DNA from 2 places in the Geobacillus sp. DSP4a genome. Region 2 is predicted to be linked to the other one. Evidence: predicted binding sites of a transcription regulator. Region 2 holds the regulator's gene; the other holds the start of a gene.
The links. Region 2 encodes NrdR, which represses ribonucleotide reductase genes. Its sites were predicted from a motif close to AACACNATATATNGTGTT; they were not measured.

Region 1: ETC02_RS03590 (vitamin B12-dependent ribonucleotide reductase) is a predicted target of NrdR. The motif match lies at 2,045-2,062, and genes of this name have one in related genera.

The regions. Positions count from the first base shown of each region.
Region 1 covers NZ_SDLD01000006.1:44,119-52,710, forward strand. Annotated here, with positions in the region: gene ETC02_RS03575 (ROK family transcriptional regulator) at 1-273, shown strand, start outside; gene ETC02_RS03580 (rhodanese-like domain-containing protein) at 572-946, opposite strand; gene ETC02_RS03585 (lipoate--protein ligase family protein) at 1,096-1,935, shown strand; gene ETC02_RS03590 (vitamin B12-dependent ribonucleotide reductase) at 2,189-4,762, shown strand; gene ETC02_RS03595 (glycoside hydrolase family 18 protein) at 4,889-6,301, shown strand; gene ETC02_RS03600 (coiled-coil domain-containing protein) at 6,346-6,723, opposite strand; partial or broken gene ETC02_RS03605 (spore photoproduct lyase family protein) at 6,809-7,065, shown strand; gene mntR (transcriptional regulator MntR) at 7,193-7,618, shown strand; gene ETC02_RS03615 (patatin-like phospholipase family protein) at 7,706-8,590, shown strand.
Region 2 covers NZ_SDLD01000025.1:9,379-17,970, forward strand. Annotated here, with positions in the region: gene rpmI (50S ribosomal protein L35) at 1-111, opposite strand, end outside; gene infC (translation initiation factor IF-3) at 125-703, opposite strand; ribosomal protein L20 leader region at 699-830, opposite strand; gene thrS (threonine--tRNA ligase) at 1,045-2,988, opposite strand; T-box leader at 3,038-3,263, opposite strand; gene ytxC (putative sporulation protein YtxC) at 3,310-4,185, opposite strand; gene dnaI (primosomal protein DnaI) at 4,472-5,404, opposite strand; gene ETC02_RS10130 (replication initiation and membrane attachment family protein) at 5,416-6,807, opposite strand; gene nrdR (transcriptional regulator NrdR) at 6,913-7,374, opposite strand; gene ETC02_RS10140 (hypothetical protein) at 7,442-7,840, opposite strand; gene speD (adenosylmethionine decarboxylase) at 7,967-8,341, opposite strand.

The sequences.
Region 1 (8,592 bases), on a different contig from region 2:
GCGGAAACGGGGCGTTATCTCGGCATCGGACTGTTGCAGGTGATCTACGCGTACAATCCGGAGGCGATCATTATCGGCGGCCCGCTGGCCCAGGCGGGCGAGTACGTGCTCGGCCCGGCTCGTCAAGAAGTGAGGAAGCGGATTCTCGTCAAAAAAGAAAGCGAGCCGTCCATCATCGCCTCGAAGCTGAAAGAGAAAAGCTGCGCCATCGGTGCGGCTGCTTCGGTGCTTGAGGCGGTCGTCCTGCCGCCGGAATTTGAGACGGCTCCTTGACGGCCGCAACAGCAAAGGCGCCTGCCTATATAGATGCAACGAAATCGTTTAACATATCCTTGACGGAAAAGTGGCTCATCCATTTTTGACTGTCGAAGGCAAGCCGTAGGCTTGCCTCCGTCACGCTAAGGCGTGACGGAAGACCGAACAACGACTCGCTTAAAGACCCATTCATGGGTCTTTAAGCGGTGTTGTTCGGTCACTCGACAGTTGGATGAAATGACCGGTCAAAACGAAAAATGTTAAAGCTTTAAATTGCATCTATATAGTCCGGCAGCGCGCCTCTTTTTGCTGATCGCTACGCTTTTTTCTTCACTTTCCCGGTCCACGTTTTAAATCCGCCTTTTAAATGGTACAAATCGCGATACCCTTTCCGGTAAAGCATTTGTGCGGCCCGCCCGCTGCGCAGCCCGTTTTGGCAATATAAATAAATCGGCTGGTCTTTGCGCAATTCTTTCATTCGCATGCGCAGTTGGGTCAGCGGGATGTTGCGCGCCCCTAAAATATGTCCAGCCGCAAACTCATCCGGTTCACGGACATCGATCAATTGCGCCTTCCGGTAGCCGGCGCGGAACTCTTCCTCTGTCAATGCTTTGACAATTCTCTTCTGCCAGAAGTACGTAATGACGGAATACACGATGACCGCCCCGAGAATAATGAGCAATGCTTCCACCCGTCATGCCTCCTTTCGCTTTGTCCGCTATTTCCTATTATATAGAGTTGCCGCTCGGAAGCAAAGTGTTTTCGCGATGCCATTTTTCTTCCCTTGGCCGGCGTTGTTTGCTAAACTAGTAAAGGTGATTCTGAAAAGAAGGTGGAACGATGGCTAAAAAGGAAGTATGGCGCTTTATTGACTCCGGCGAGGGCTCGCCGTCGTTTAATATGGCGCTTGATGAGGCGCTCTTAGAGTGGCACAGCGAAGGAAAAATTCCGCCGACGGTCCGCTTTTACGGCTGGAATCCGCCGACGTTGTCGATCGGCTATTTTCAAAAAGTGGAGAAAGAAATTGATTTAGACGCGGTGAAACGGAACGGCCTCGGCTTTGTCCGCCGCCCGACTGGCGGGCGCGGCGTTCTTCATGACAAAGAGTTGACATACAGCGTCATCGTCTCCGAATCGCATCCCGCGATGCCGCAGACGGTGACGGAAGCGTATCGCGTCATCTCCCAGGGCATTTTGGAAGGATTTCGCTTCCTTGGGCTTGACGCGTATTTCGCCGTGCCGAAAACAGAAGAAGAAAAAGCGGATTTGCGCAGCCCGCGCTCGGCTGTTTGCTTTGACGCACCGTCGTGGTACGAACTTGTCGTTGAGGGGCGGAAAATCGCCGGCAGCGCGCAAACGCGGCAAAAAGGCGTCATTTTGCAGCATGGTTCGATTTTGCTCGATTTGGACGAAGACTTGCTGTTCAGCTTGTTTAAATATCCAAACGAGCGGGTGAAAGAGCGTCTGCAGCGCGATTTTAAAAAGAAAGCCGTCGCGATCAATGAGTTGACGAGCCGCACGGTGACGATCGAGGAAGCGAAAGAGGCGTTTTACAAAGGATTTGAAAAAGGATTGAACATCGTATTGGAACCGTACACGCTCACCGCCGAAGAGTTGGCATACGTCGAAGAGCTGGCGCGGACGAAATACGAAAGCGATGAATGGAACTTTAAGCGTTAGGCGGCAATATGGAACATCGCTCCTGTTTTGGCAAAAACGGCATGGCTGGTCCGTTTTTCGCCGTTTTTTGTCTTTTTTTGCTTGACAAAAACGAAATGATTTGTTCTAAATCACAATATATAGTATGATTTTCATAAAAAATCATACTATATATTGTTTTTTTCTGTTTGATATGGTAAGGTAGAGAAGACAGGGCAACATTGGCAAAAACATGAGAGATTATATAATTATATAAAAGAGGAGAGATAGGAGAATGACGGTGGCGTCGTCCGAAAAAATGAAAATCAATATTGACAAGCTGAACGAGGATATCCGCCTATTTCCGCAAGTGCATCCGATTACGCCGGATATGCACATCACCCATAAAGGCGTATCCCGTTTGGTCATGTTGGACCGTTATTCGTTTAAGGATACGGAAAAGCTGACGCTCACACCGGGCGATTTCGTTGTGTTGACGATCAAGGAGGACCCGAAATTCCCAGCCCGCGGTCTCGGTTTTATCGTCGATATTGACTGGGAGGCGAAAAAAGCGCGCGTGTTGATTGAAGACGAATACCGGCACGTGCTCGAAGGCGAGGAGGCGGAAACCGGCATTGTCCTTCGATCGCTCGACATTATCGACAAGCCGCTCGAGATTTTCTATGAGCAAATCGCCAAGCGCAATGCGACCGGGCTGGCGGCGGTGGAAAAGACCGAAGAAAAGCGGAAAGAGTGGTTCGAAAAGTTTTATCAAGAGCTCGCCAGCTTGAATTTTGTTCCGGCCGGCCGCGTGTTGTACGGGGCGGGTTCAGGCAAGGAAGTGACGTATTTCAACTGCTATGTGATGCCGTTTGTGAAAGATTCGCGCGAAGGCATTTCCGAACATCGGAAGCAGGTGATGGAAATTATGAGCCGCGGCGGCGGCGTTGGGACGAACGGCTCGACATTGCGGCCGCGCCATACGCTTGCGCGCGGGGTGAACGGCAAATCGTCCGGGTCGGTCTCATGGCTTGACGACATTGCGAAGCTGACCCACCTTGTCGAGCAAGGTGGCTCCCGCCGCGGCGCCCAAATGATTATGCTGGCCGACTGGCACCCGGACATTATCGAATTCATCGTCTCGAAAATGCAAAACCCGCGCATTTTGCGCTACCTGCTTGAAAATATGGAAGACGAGGGCATCAAAAAAGCAGCGCGCGACAAACTGAAATTCACGCCGCTCACCGAGCGGGAGCGGGCGATGTACGAAGCGATCGTCCGGTACAAAAACGCGCCTGACTACGGCGGCTTCACAGAGGAAATTATCAAAGATGCCGAAGAAAAACTGCGCACCGGCGGTACATACACGGTGCACAACCCGGACTTTTTGACCGGTGCGAACATTTCCGTCTGCTTGACGAAAGAATTCATGGAAGCGGTCGAAAAGGACGAAGAATACGCGCTGCGCTTCCCGGACGTAGAAACGTATTCTGAAGAAGAAATGCGCATTTACAATGAAAAATGGCATGAAGTCGGCGATGTGCGCGAATGGGAACAAATGGGCTACCGCGTCCGCGTCTACCGGAAAATCCGCGCCCGCGAGCTTTGGAAGCTGATCAACATTTGTGCGACGTATTCAGCCGAGCCGGGCATTTTCTTCATCGACAATGCCAATGAAATGACGAACGCTCGCGCGTACGGACAAAAAGTCGTGGCGACCAACCCGTGCGGGGAACAGCCCCTTGCGCCATATTCGGTCTGCAACTTGGCCGCCATTAACTTGGCGAACATGGTGGACAAAGAGCGGAAAGTCGTGGACTATGAAAAACTGAAGCGTACGGTTGAAATCGGGGTGCGGATGCAAGACAACGTCATTGATGCTACGCCATACTTCCTTGAGGAAAACAAAAAACAGGCGCTCGGCGAGCGCCGCATCGGCCTTGGCGTCATGGGGCTTGCCGACTTGCTCATTTACTGCGAAAAAGCGTACGGCTCCGAGGAAGGAAATCAACTTGTGGACGAACTGTTCCGCACGATCGCCACGACCGCTTACCGGGCCTCGATCGAGCTGGCGAAAGAAAAAGGCAGCTTCCCGTTTTTGGTCGGCGAAACGGAAGAAGAAACGCAAAAGCTGCGCGAAGCGTTCATCAACACCGGTTACATGAAACGGATGCCGGATGACATTCGCCAAGATATTTTGAAATACGGCATCCGCAACTCACACTTGCTGACGGTGGCGCCGACGGGATCGACGGGGACGATGGTCGGCGTGTCAACCGGGCTGGAGCCGTACTTCTCGTTCTCGTACTACCGGAGCGGGCGCTTGGGCAAATTTATCGAAGTGAAAGCAGACATCGTGCAAGAATATTTGGACAAACATCCGGAAGCCGACCCGAACCATTTGCCGCCTTGGTTTGTGACGGCGATGGACTTGCCGCCGGAAGCGCACGCCGATGTGCAATGCATCATTCAGCGCTGGGTCGACTCGAGCTTGTCGAAAACGGTCAACGCGCCGAGAGGCTACACCGTCGAGCAAGTGCAAAAAGTGTACGAGCGTTTATGGCGCGGCGGCGCGAAAGGCGGCACCGTCTACGTCGACGGCAGCCGCGATGCGCAAGTGTTGACGTTGAAAGCGGAAGAAAACCGGATCGAAGAACAGCTAGAACTGCTTCCAGAAGAACAAGAGGAAAAAGAAACGAAACGCGCCGTCGTGCTTGTCGATACGATTCAAGATGTGCGCGCCACCGATGTGACGATCGGCTCCGAAATCGGCAACATTTGCCCGATTTGCCGCGAAGGAACGGTCGAAGAGATCGGCGGCTGCAACACGTGCACGAACTGCGGCGCCCAGCTGAAGTGCGGCCTGTAATGGTGATACGGATGGGTTTGGATGGATGAAACGCTGGTTTCCGTAGAGGAACCGGCGTTTTTTTTTTACATAAAAGGCAAAAGCCAAAATATAGTGGTAAAAGGAGGGAACGAAAGGGGGAGCGTCATGATTGTTCATGTCGTAAAGCGCGGGGAGACGCTTTGGCAGTTGGCTCAGCGTTACGGCGTTCCACTCGAGCGGATTGTCGCCGCCAATGAACTGAGCGACCCGAACCGGCTAGCCATCGGGCAGGCGGTTGTCATTCCGGTGCCGTATCGCTATCATACCGTCCGTGCAGGGGAAACGTTATGGCAGATCGCCCGCGCGTATGGAGTGACGGTCGAAGCCATCGTGCAGGCGAACCGGATCGCCAACCCGGCGCTCATTTATCCCGGCGCGCTGTTGTTGATTCCGGCTCGCATTCATACGGTGCGCACCGGGGAAACGTTAGGGCAAATTGCTGCCGCTTATCAAGTCAGCGTCCAGCAAATCATCGAGTTCAATCCCATCGCTGATCCGAATGTCATCACTCCCGGACAGCGGCTCGTCATTCCGCCGGCCAAACCGCTCATCGAGGTGAACGCATTTACGGTGGACCAAGGGGAGAAAGGGGCGGAGCAAGTGCGCGAAGTCGGCCGCCATTTGACGTACGCCGCCCCGTTCGCCTATACGATCCGCGCTGATGGCGGACTGAATCCCATCAATGATGTGGCGATCATTCAGGCCGCTTTTGCCGCCCGTGTCGTGCCGATGATGACGATCACCAACTTTACGTATCAGGATCCGGGTTCAAGATTGGCGCAGACGATTCTGGCCGACGTTGCGCTGCAAACGCGATTGCTTGACAACGTCATTCAAGTGATGCGAGCAAAAGGGTACCGCGCGTTGAATGTCGATTTTGAAAATGTCTACCCGTCCGACCGCGAGCGGTACAATGCGTTTTTGCGGCGGGCGGCGGCTCGGCTTCACGCGGAAGGATATTGGTTATCGACATCGCTCGCTCCCAAAATCAGCGCGGAACAAAAAGGATTGCTGTATGAAGCGCACGACTATCCAGCCCATGGGCGCATCGCCGATTTCGTCGTGCTTATGACGTACGAGTGGGGCTATCGGTTTGGGCCGCCGCAAGCCATTTCGCCGGTGAACCAAATTCGGCGCGTGCTTGATTATGCCGTGACCGTGATTCCGCGGGAGAAAATCATGATGGGATTTCAAATTTATGCCCGCGACTGGGTGCTGCCGCACGTGCCAGGGCAAGAGGCGGAAACGTTCAGCCCGAAAGAAGCCGTGGAGCGCGCCATTCGTTACGGGGCGTCCATCCAATACGATGCGGCGGCCGCCTCGCCGTTTTACCGGTACACGGACGAGCAAGGCCGCCAGCACGAAGTATGGTTTGAAGACGCCCGCAGCGCGTTGGCGAAATTTGACTTGGTGAAAGAATACGGATTGCGCGGAATCAGCTACTGGGTGCTCGGGTATCCGTATCCGGAAAACTGGGTGCTGTTGGAAGACAATTTCCGCATTCGCAAGCGTGGGTAAGCTAAGCAGTTAGAGCGTATGCGCCGGTCATCGGGCATGCGCTTTTATTTTGTTTCTTGGAGTTCGAGCCGCTTTTTGAGTTGATACATTTCCAGATCGTGCTGGCCGATCTTATGATTTAAATATTCAATCGCAATGTTCGCGTTACGCCAATCATGTGACAGTATCTCGAACATACGCCGATGCTCAGCCAGCTCGTCCTCGATTTTTTTGAAATGGCTGCGCGTTTCGATGATGAAATGGTCCAACTTTTCCTCGAGGCGCTGTTGTCGTTCTTCGAGGCGTTGTTGCCGTTCTTCGAGGCGCTGTTGCCGTTCTTCGAGGCGCTGTTGTCCGGCTTCTAGTCGGTCGAGGCGTTCATGAATCGGCTGCAACTCCTCTTTCAGCACTGAGCGAAGCAATTCGACAAGCTCGTGAGACATTCTGCATCCCCCCCTTTCAGCTTAGTTTTATTGTATCATTGCGTTTATGAGCTGTCATGGCAAATCGCAAAGGAGTACGAATGTTTTGAAAGGAGTGGATTTATCTAGTTTGACGTTTGAGCTCATCCAGCATCGGTTTACCAAGCCGGCCAAGCGGGTCATCGAGCAGCGTTACCCGAAAACCAAGCTCGATTTGGACGAATCGAAGCGCAAGTATAAGTGGGGGCGGTACGGCATCGGCAAATACGTGTATCGTGACGAGGAGGCGCAGGAGCTGGAGGAAACGATGCATTCGTACATTGCCCGCTTTTCCCGGCGGCTGAGGTGCAGTATTTTACGTAATGCCCCTTTTATGGTACAATAGAAATGATTGCTATTTTTGTCTGCCAAAAGGGCCGACGCATCGGAGTGACGGTATAGGCCGGGGGATTTGCTGGCGGCAGGCAAACGTTGCAGGAGGGGACAAACGTTGCCGACACCGAGCATGGAAGATTATATTGAGCAAATTTACATGTTGATTGAAGAAAAAGGCTATGCCCGCGTTTCGGACATCGCGGAAGCGTTGTCCGTTCACCCTTCTTCAGTGACGAAAATGGTGCAAAAGCTCGATAAAGATGAATATTTGGTGTATGAAAAGTACCGCGGCCTTGTCTTGACGCCGAAAGGAAAAAAAATCGGCCAACGGCTTGTGTACCGCCATGAGCTGCTTGAGCAGTTTCTTCGCCTCATTGGCGTCAACGAAGAAAACATTTACCGCGATGTGGAAGGGATTGAACACCATTTGAGTTGGAACGCCATCGACCGGATTGGCGATTTGGTGCAATATTTTCAAGAGGACGAACGCCGTCTTGAGGCGCTGCGCGACGTGCAAAAGCGCAATGAGCAAGGGGAGTAAGCGACTGCTTGCTCTTTTTTGTTTTTCGTACTAAACGCCTTTTCTTTCTCTTACATATATATAAACAGCGAGAAAGGGGAGGCGGCGATGAACATTGATCTCGTCTTTTCCGGCGGCGGAGTGAAAGGGTTTGCGTTGCTGGGGGCGTATGAGGCCATTGAAGAAAAAGGGCTGCGCTGGAAGCGGCTTGCCGGGACGAGCGCCGGGGCGCTGCTTGCTGCGCTACTGGCGGCTGGATACACCGCCCGTGAGATGACGCAGTTGCTCGAGGAGCTTAGGCTGGAGCAGTTTTTGGATGAACGGGCGTCGTGGGTTCCGTTTTCTGTTTGGAAGTGGGTGCGCCTATATTGGCATTTAGGAGTTTATAAGGGAAACGTGTTTGAACAGTGGATCGAATCGGCGCTCGCTGCCCGCGGAGTGCGTACGTTTCGGGATGTACCAGCCGACAGTTTGTATATCGTTGCCTCCGATGTGACGAACGGGCGCATCGTCGTGCTGCCGGATGATTTGGCGATATACGGCATTGACCCCGGCTCGTTTTCGATCGCCAAGGCGGTGCGGATGAGCACGAGCATTCCGTACTTTTTCGAGCCGGTCCGCCTTCACGGACGGGACGGCACCTCCCTCATCGTTGACGGCGGGGTGCTCAGCAACTTTCCGCTGTTTCTCTTTGATGAAGAAAAAGAAACGAAAAAACGGCCGGTGCTCGGCGTTCAATTGAGCGCCAAGCCCGGCCAACGGCCGAAACGGCGCATTGCCAACGCGCTTGATTTGTACGAAGCGTTGTTTGCGGCGATGAAAGAGGCGCATGACGCCCGCTATATTTCGCGCCGCCATGAAAAAAACATCATCTTTTTGCCGGTGGAAAACGTTCTTGCGACCGAGTTTTCCATCGACCTGGAAGCGCGCCGGCGTCTCATTGACTATGGGCGCGAGCGGGCGCGGCAGTTTTTGCGGCGGTGGGCGTTTTGAGC
Region 2 (8,592 bases):
CGTTTTATTGGCAAACAAGTGGCTCGTATACGCATGGCCGCGTTTCAATTTGCCGCTCGCCGTCTTTTTGAACCGTTTCGCCGAGCCGCGGTGAGTTTTCATTTTTGGCATCACAGTTTCCTCCTTACTTGTTGTCGTTTTTCGGTGCGAGCACGAGAAACATGTTGCGCCCGTCCATTTTCGGCGCCGTTTCGACGACCGCGATGTCGGCGCACGCTTCCGAGAAGCGGTCAAGGACGCGCTGTCCGATTTCTTTATGGGTGATCGCCCGTCCTTTGAAGCGGATCGTCGCTTTCACTTTATCGCCTTTTTCCAAAAACTTGCGCGCGTTGCGCAGTTTCGTGTTGAAGTCATGCTCCTCGATCGTTGGGCTGAGGCGCACTTCTTTCACATTGATGACCTTTTGCTTTTTGCGCGCTTCTTTTTCTTTCTTCTGCTGCTCGAAGCGGAATTTCCCGTAATCCATGATGCGGCAAACAGGCGGTTTGGCGTTCGGCGCCACAAGCACGAGGTCCAAGTTGCGTCTCGCCGCAATTTCGAGCGCTTCCTGCTTCGACTTGATGCCAAGTTGGTCGCCGTTTTGATCGATCAAGCGCACTTCCCGGGCACGAATTTGCTCGTTGATAATGAAATCTTTGCTAATAATGAGCCACCTCCAAGGTTTTTTCCAACTGGCTTGTTTGCCGGCAGAGCCCGCTCTCAACGAAAAAGCGCGGATGCACAAAGCACCCGCGCACGACGTTCGGACAAAAAGTTGGCGAACCGTAACAACCTGCCAACAGCCTTCTTAGCGTCGGTCAGGTGAGAAGCGGGCGCTTCTGCTTTCGTTACAAACAAGCAATCATTCCACTTTATACACTATACCACCTTGGCGATGACATGTCAAGGAGCGGCTCTTGATAAACACAACGTCCTTTATTATAATGGATTCTCACTTCGTTAGCAAGAGAAAATTTTCAGTTGACCGCAACAATGCGCTCCAGCCTCCGCCTGCGCGCGAAAAAAAAGCGGTCCGAAACGCGTCAGACCGCCATAGGTCGTTCCTTATTTCGCCCGTTTTTCCCGCACGTCTTCCGCTAACAAGGCGGCAAATTCATCAAGCCCCATCGTCCGGCTCTCTTTTTCGCCGTAGCGTCGGACGTTGACCGCTCGCTCGGCCGCCTCTTTGTCGCCGACAACGAGCATGTACGGGATTTTTTGCATTTGCGCTTCGCGGATTTTGTAGCCGATTTTTTCGTCGCGCTCGTCGACTTCAACGCGGAAGCCGCGTTCTTTCAGCGTCCGCTGCACGTCATAGGCGTAATCGAGGTGCGCCTCCGGCGACACCGGGATCACCTTGACTTGAACCGGGGCGAGCCATGTCGGGAACGCGCCTTTGTATTCTTCGATCAAGAACGCGACAAACCGCTCCATCGTTGAGACGACGCCGCGGTGGATGACAACCGGGCGGTGCGGCTTCCCGTCTTCGCCGATGTACGTAAGGTCAAAACGTTCCGGCAAGAGGAAGTCGAGCTGCACCGTTGAGAGCGTTTCGTCTTTGCCGAGCGCCGTGCGCACTTGCACATCGAGCTTCGGCCCGTAAAACGCCGCTTCCCCTTCAGCCTCATAGTAGTCGAGACCGAGCTCGTCCATCGCTTCGCGCAGCATTCGTTGCGCTTTTTCCCACATTTCATCGTCGTCGTAATATTTTTCTTTGTCATGCGGATCGCGGTATGACAAGCGGAACGAGTACTCGTCAAGCCCGAAATCTTTGTATACTTCTAAAATCAAGTTGACGACACGTTTAAACTCGTCTTTGATTTGGTCAGGGCGCACGAAAATATGGGCGTCATTAAGCGTCATGCCGCGGACGCGCTGCAAGCCGGTAAGCGCTCCGGACATTTCGTAGCGGTGCATCGTGCCAAGTTCGGCGATGCGAATCGGCAGCTCACGGTAGCTGTGCAGCTTGCTTTTGTAAATCATCATATGGTGCGGGCAGTTCATCGGACGCAGCACAAGCTGTTCATTGTCCATTTCCATCGGCGGGAACATGTTTTCTTTGTAATGGTCCCAGTGTCCTGACGTTTTGTACAGCTCGACGCTGCCGAGCACCGGCGTATACACATGGTCATAGCCAAGCTCGATTTCTTTGTCGACGATATACCGTTCAATGATCCGGCGGATCGTCGCCCCCTTCGGCAGCCAAAGCGGCAAGCCTTGCCCGACTTTTTGCGACGTCGCAAACAGCTCAAGCTCTTTTCCTAATTTGCGGTGGTCGCGCTCCTTTGCCTCTTCGAGAAGATGCAGATAGCGCTCCAAATCTTCCTTCTTGAAAAACGCTGTCCCGTAAATGCGCTGCAGCATTTTGTTGTTGCTGTCACCGCGCCAGTAGGCCCCCGAGATGCTGAGCAGCTTGAATTCTTTGATCTTGCCGGTCGACGGCACGTGCACGCCGCGGCAAAGGTCGAAAAACTCGCCTTGCTCGTAAATGGAAATCGTCTCGCCTTCCGGAATATCAGCGATCAACTCGAGCTTCAACTCATCGCCGATTTCTTCATACAGCCGGATAGCTTCTTCACGGCTCACTTCTTTGCGGACGATATCCAAGTTTTCTTTGACAATGTTGCGCATTTCCGCCTCAATTTTCGGCAAATCGTCCGGCGTCAGCTTATGCTCCATATCGATATCATAGTAGAAGCCGTTTTCAATAACGGGTCCGACGCCGAGCTTGACGTTGCGATACAGCCGTTTGATCGCCTGCGCCATTAAATGGGCGGCGCTATGGCGCAAAATATCAAGCGCCTCTGGCATATCTTGGGTGATAATCACCAGCTCGCCGTCCTCATGAAGCGGCGTGCGCAAATCGACGAACCGGCCGTTCAGTTTCCCGGCGATCGCTTTTTTCTTCAGCCCCGGACTGATCGACGCGGCGATGTCTTCGGTCGATGTCCCGCTCGCAAACTCCTTTTGCGCCCCGTCCGGGAACGTGATGCGAATCATGTCTGGCATCGGCAATCACTCCTTTGTCATAATTAAAAAAGAAAAAAACTCCTCCCTCAAAAGGGACGAGTTTTCGTCGTGGTTCCACCCTTCTTCCCATGGCAACACAACGCCATGGCTCAACAACAATAACGGCTAGCCACCGGCGGCAACTACTGGGCGCTCCGTTCGCTGCCGCAGCTCTGAGGGGGTAAGCGCATTTTTCGTGTTAGGAAGGTTCCAGCCGCCGCCTTCCCTCTCTGGAAACCGTAAAAATGCACCCATATCCTCGTCATCGCTTGTCTATGCGGTTATTCATGTACGATATTATAGCGGAACCGAAAAGAAAAATCAAGATTCTTCCCCATTTCCGGCGCTGGCGACAAACAAGCGGGAAAAATCAGCGCGGCGGCGGAGGCGAAGCCGCTCTTGAAACACGTTTTGCAGCGTCTGCACCATGCCGTCATCCGGGTGGTCGGTATACAGCTCAATTTCCGCCGGAGCAAGCGAGACAAGCGGCGCGAGCACCGAAGAATCGATATACATCGGCTGGCTGACGACGAGATGGCGGTCGATCAGCTGTTTCACTTCCGCCGCCGACAGCTCGCGGCGGTGGCGGTCGTAAAACACGAAGTGCGGCGGGTCGTGCACCAAATACAGGCGCGGCCATTGCGGCGTCCGGCCAACCAGGCATTCGCGCAGCATTTGCACGAAAGTTTGATACTCTTGCTCCAATTTGTACTCGTCAATCGCGAGCCCGACATAATGTTCAAGCCGCTCGATGTACGGCTTCAGCCGAAAGGTGACAAACGACGAAAACGAGAAGGACAGCCCGTCGCGCAAAAACGAAGCGCACGCCTCGCGCAGCAGCGCCATGCGCGAAGCAGCAAACTCCGTCCCTTTCTGATAATCGCGCCGTTCACCGTCCAAAAACGAATGGGCGAGCGCCAAAATTTGCTGCTGTTCCTCGCGGTCGCGAAAATAAAAGACACCGGAAATGATCGACAACAACAGCCGGTCTTCGAGGACAGACTGCACAAATGCAGTCATGGCTGGTATGATATACGTCTCGAGCACGTGCTTCTCGTCGCCGTATATGTAAACCGCCACGATCTTGTTTCCGTCGTAAGCGGCGTGAAACAGCGGACAGGCATCCCGTTTCCGTTCATTCAGCAGCCAAAACAGTTTCTCCGCCTCGCTTGCCTTGTCAAAATGGATTTCGATCACCCGCTGTCCCCCCTTCTCCGAGATCAACGCTTGGTTTATATATATGGGGACAATCAGCTGTTTAGACTAAAAAAGCGCAAAACGTCCAACGTTTCCCGCCTACAGGGATGCGCCGCTCGGCGGCTGCGGCGGACGGAGCGCACAGACATTCGCAACGGGTTCATTCGCCAAGATGCCCCGCTCCTTGGCGGCTGGCGGAGAATGCATCCTTTCCGCCCCAGCGCAGAAAAACGGCGCCCCCTTGCGTCAGGGGACGCCTTAAGCGCGCCGTTTGACCGCTTATCCATCATTCGCGGCGGTTTGGCCCGGTAATTTCAACCGGGTGCGCGAGTGAGCGGATCCGCTCCATAATGCGGGCGGCTTTCACTTTTTCTTCCTCGCCGCGCTGCGAATACGTCAAATGGTGGGCGAGCTGCTTCATATCAAAGTTGGAGGTGAAAAAGGTCGGCAAATTTTCAAACATCCGGTATTGCAAAATTGGGCCGAGCACATCGTCGCGCACCCAGCTCGACATCGCCTCCGCTCCAAGGTCATCGAGCATGAGCACCGGCACTTTTTTCACATAATCGAGCTTTTCGTTCATCGTCTGATCTTGCAATGAATGCTTCAGCTCGCGAAACAGCTCCGGCACATAGACGATGAGCGACGGAATGTTCCGTTTCGCCAGTTCATTGGCGATCGCCCCGAGCAAATACGTTTTGCCGACGCCGAACGACCCGTACAAGTACAATCCTTTCATTTTTTTCCCCGGCTCGTACTCCGTCACGAACTTCTCTGCAAACTGGATGGCTTTAATGCGCCCATCGTCGCTAAGATCCACATCCGACAGCGAAGCTTGCAAAATTTCCCGCGGCACGAACATGCTTTGAATGAGCGCTTCCTGCCTTCTCCGTTCATCATCTTGCACTTTTTTCGGGCAGCGGTCGTATTCAACGTCAATTCGCCCGCCGGCGACCACCAAGTTCGGATGATACCCCGGCAGCATATTTGGGCATTGCTCGAGCCCTGGGCACTGGCGGCAATGGCCATGTTGCTCGATAAATTCGTACAGCTTCATTAAACTTCGGTCCACCGCATCGCGCGACAGCTGCTGCTCGTGCGCCTGCAAAAACGGCTGCACGTCCGGATGCGTCAAAATATAGCGCCGCATTTGTTCATAGCGCCGCCGGAACCCTTCGTTTCCGAACAGCCGCTGCAACAGTTGATTTACTCGTTCCATCGCCTTTACACCTACGATCCATCACGGTATTTTTTCAGCCGTTCCTCGAGCTCTTTGCGCGCCTGTTCCACATCAAAGTCGTCATCATCCGGCTGGCTGTAATCCATGTTCAGCCAGTCGGGGACGATTTCGGTGCGCACGACTTTGCGCACTGTCCGCGTCCCTTTTTCTTTTTCATTCGCCCAGTTTTGGTACGTCTTTGCTTCCTCTTTAGCCAGCTCCATCGCCTCTTTGACGGTGCGCACCTTTTTGCGCGCCCAATGGCTGGCGATTTTCTCGACATATTTTTTCGATAGTTTCATATTCGTCCGCAGCATGACGTAATAAATCAGCACATTGACGACGCCCGGAAGAAGCTGCTGTTGAAACATAATATCTTCGATCAATTGCAAATCGGCGAGCGACGGCTCCGCTCCCCCGGAAATTTCCTTCAGAAGCTGGCGCGGGGAGATCGTCTCGAGCTGCTTCATCAACGCCTCCTCTTTTGTGCGCGGCTCGATGTATTCCATCGTCCGGTAAGCGAGCGGCTGCACCCGTTCGACAAGGCGCGGGGCGGCGCCGCCGTGCTCGATCTCATACCACTCCCGGGCCGCCCGGCGCAGGGCGTCAATGTCAATCTCGTATGCCGGATCGATGACGCCGAGGACAATTTTTTGCATTTCCAGCGGCGGGATGCCGTACAAAAATGCCAACTTTTTGATCGCTTCTTTCACTTTCGCGGTTACGGCCCGGCGCGGCACCATCTGTTTCGACAAGCCGGCAAAAAACAGCTCAAAATCAAACACGCCGTCATCGAGCGCATACGACGCCTCGTCCCGCCCCATGTGCACTTTTCCATCCGGCGGCTCGAGCTCGCGCCCGGCCTCTTCATTGAATCCCGCGACGATTTGTTCAGCATGAACGGACGAAAATACGTCCGAAAACGCGCGCGTCACCCGGGTGAACTTTGTCTCATCCACAACCGGGCAGGCAAAACAGTCATTCAGCTGGGCAAACATATGACGGCCGACTTGCCGGTACAAAAAGACGCCGAGCATTTCGTCGCGGAAAAATTGATCCGGCGCCAGCGGCGGGCGCAGCTCATACACAAACTGCTTCGGCTCTTCCGCCTCGGGGGCGTGGACGTACGTATTCAGCAGCCCGATGCCTTCGAGCTTCAGCCGCTCGCTGTAAATGTCCGGCAGACCGCACTGCATGAGCGCCATAAGCCGATGGTGGGTCGCTTCCCGGCCGCCAAGCAGCTCGAGCTCCCCCCAAAGCGTCATATATAAGGCGAGCGCACGATGGCCGATCAGCGGCTGATACAGCATAGTCAACACTTTTCGGTCCGCATCGTGCAGCGCAGTGCGGCTTTGCACCATATACCGATCAACGGCCAACAACTCTTTCCAATGGTGTGGCATCGCTCCGACCTTCCATTCTGCCATATTCGTTTCCATCCACCTCTCGCCTTCCCGGCCGAAAAATAAGCTGAAAAAAGGGCCTGCCGCATTCCCGCCCGAGCCCTTTTACCGTTGTCCTTTTTTAATCAGCTCTTTTAGCTCTTCGATAAATACGTTGATATCTTTAAACTGCCGATAGACGGAAGCGAAGCGGACATAGGCCACCTCATCGATGCGCGACAGCCGCTCCATGACCATTTCGCCGATCGTTTCGCTTTTTACTTCCGATACGCCTTGGCTGCGCAGCTCGCGCTCGATTTCCTGCGTCACTTTTTCCAATTGCTCAAGCGCCACCGGCCGTTTTTCACACGCTTTGATCAAACCGCGCAAAATTTTTTCCCGGCTGAACTCCTCGCGCGTCCCTTCTTTTTTGACGACAATCAGCGGCGGTTCCTCGACCCGCTCAAACGTCGTAAATCGATAGTGGCATTGTTCGCACTCGCGCCGGCGGCGAATCGAGCGGCCTTCTTCGGCCGGGCGCGAGTCAAGCACGCGCGTGCCTTGGTGATGGCATGACGGACATCGCATAACATCCACTCCGTTCCTCTTCTTATCTTCTATCATACCGGAATGGCAGAGGGCAGACAAGCCATAGTCAGCTATTGAGGCCAGAACCAATATACGGCAGGCGGCCGTCAAGCTTCCGGTATAACTCAAGGATGACCGCCCGGCTGCGGCCAAAATCAAACGGCAAGAACTTTGTCTCGGTCGTCACCGAAAAGTCCACCGCCGTTTCAAACGGGCGGACGGAAATGACGGTGGCGACGATAAACAGCTTGGGGCCACGCCGCGTTTGGGCGCAAAGCTCGCCGCGCTCTTCGGAAACGGAAAGCAGCTCGGCGTCAGGCAGCGAAGCGAGCAGCTCTTTCACCGCGTCGATGACAGCGCGGTGGGCCGCTTTGTAGTAATGGCTCCGGAGCTCGGCGTCCTCATGGTTTTCCCGCGTTTCGCAATGGTTCGTCAACGCATACTTCAACTTTTTCCACATGCTCATAGCCACGTCTCCCTAATCGTTCTTTTTTTTCACCATCATACCATGATTTTGGCCGCCATGGCACCGCCGAAAGCGTAAAAAAAGGAGCGTCCTGTTTACGCTCCTTTTGCTTCCGTTGTTATGGAATTACAGCGCGTGCGCCTTTTTCACTTCAATCGGGCGCATGCCGCGCGGCAGCTCAATCGTTTCCCGCGTTTGCGCGCCAAGCTTTTCGGCGATGTAATCCGCGGCGATGGTCGGGTCTAAATGGCCGCATGTATACACATCAATGCTGGCATAGCCGTGTTCCGGAAACGTATGAATCGTTAAATGGGATTCGGAAATAATGACGACCCCGCTTACGCCTTGCGGAGCGAATTTATGGAACGCGACTTCGCGAATTTCCGCTCCCGACTTTAATGCGGCGTCTACAAACGTTTTTTCAATAAAGTCCATATCGTTCAGTTTGTCAAAGTCGCATCCCCAAAGTTCCGAGATAACGTGACGACCCATCGTATCCATGCGAAAGTCCCCCTTTTAACCAATTTTCTCAAATAAAAAACAGATTTGTAGGTTGCAAAATGGCATGTATAACTACCACGGGGGAAAGTTAGTCCTAAGAGGTCCTAACCCTTTAAGTAGTCACATTACCTTTGCCGTTAAGAAGTTCACGAAACATAGTATACTTTGTTTAGGGGGTTTTTGCAACAGGCTTTTTTAATTTTTCGCATGCCAAAAGGAAAAAGCGCCCACACCGCCACACGGGCGGATCG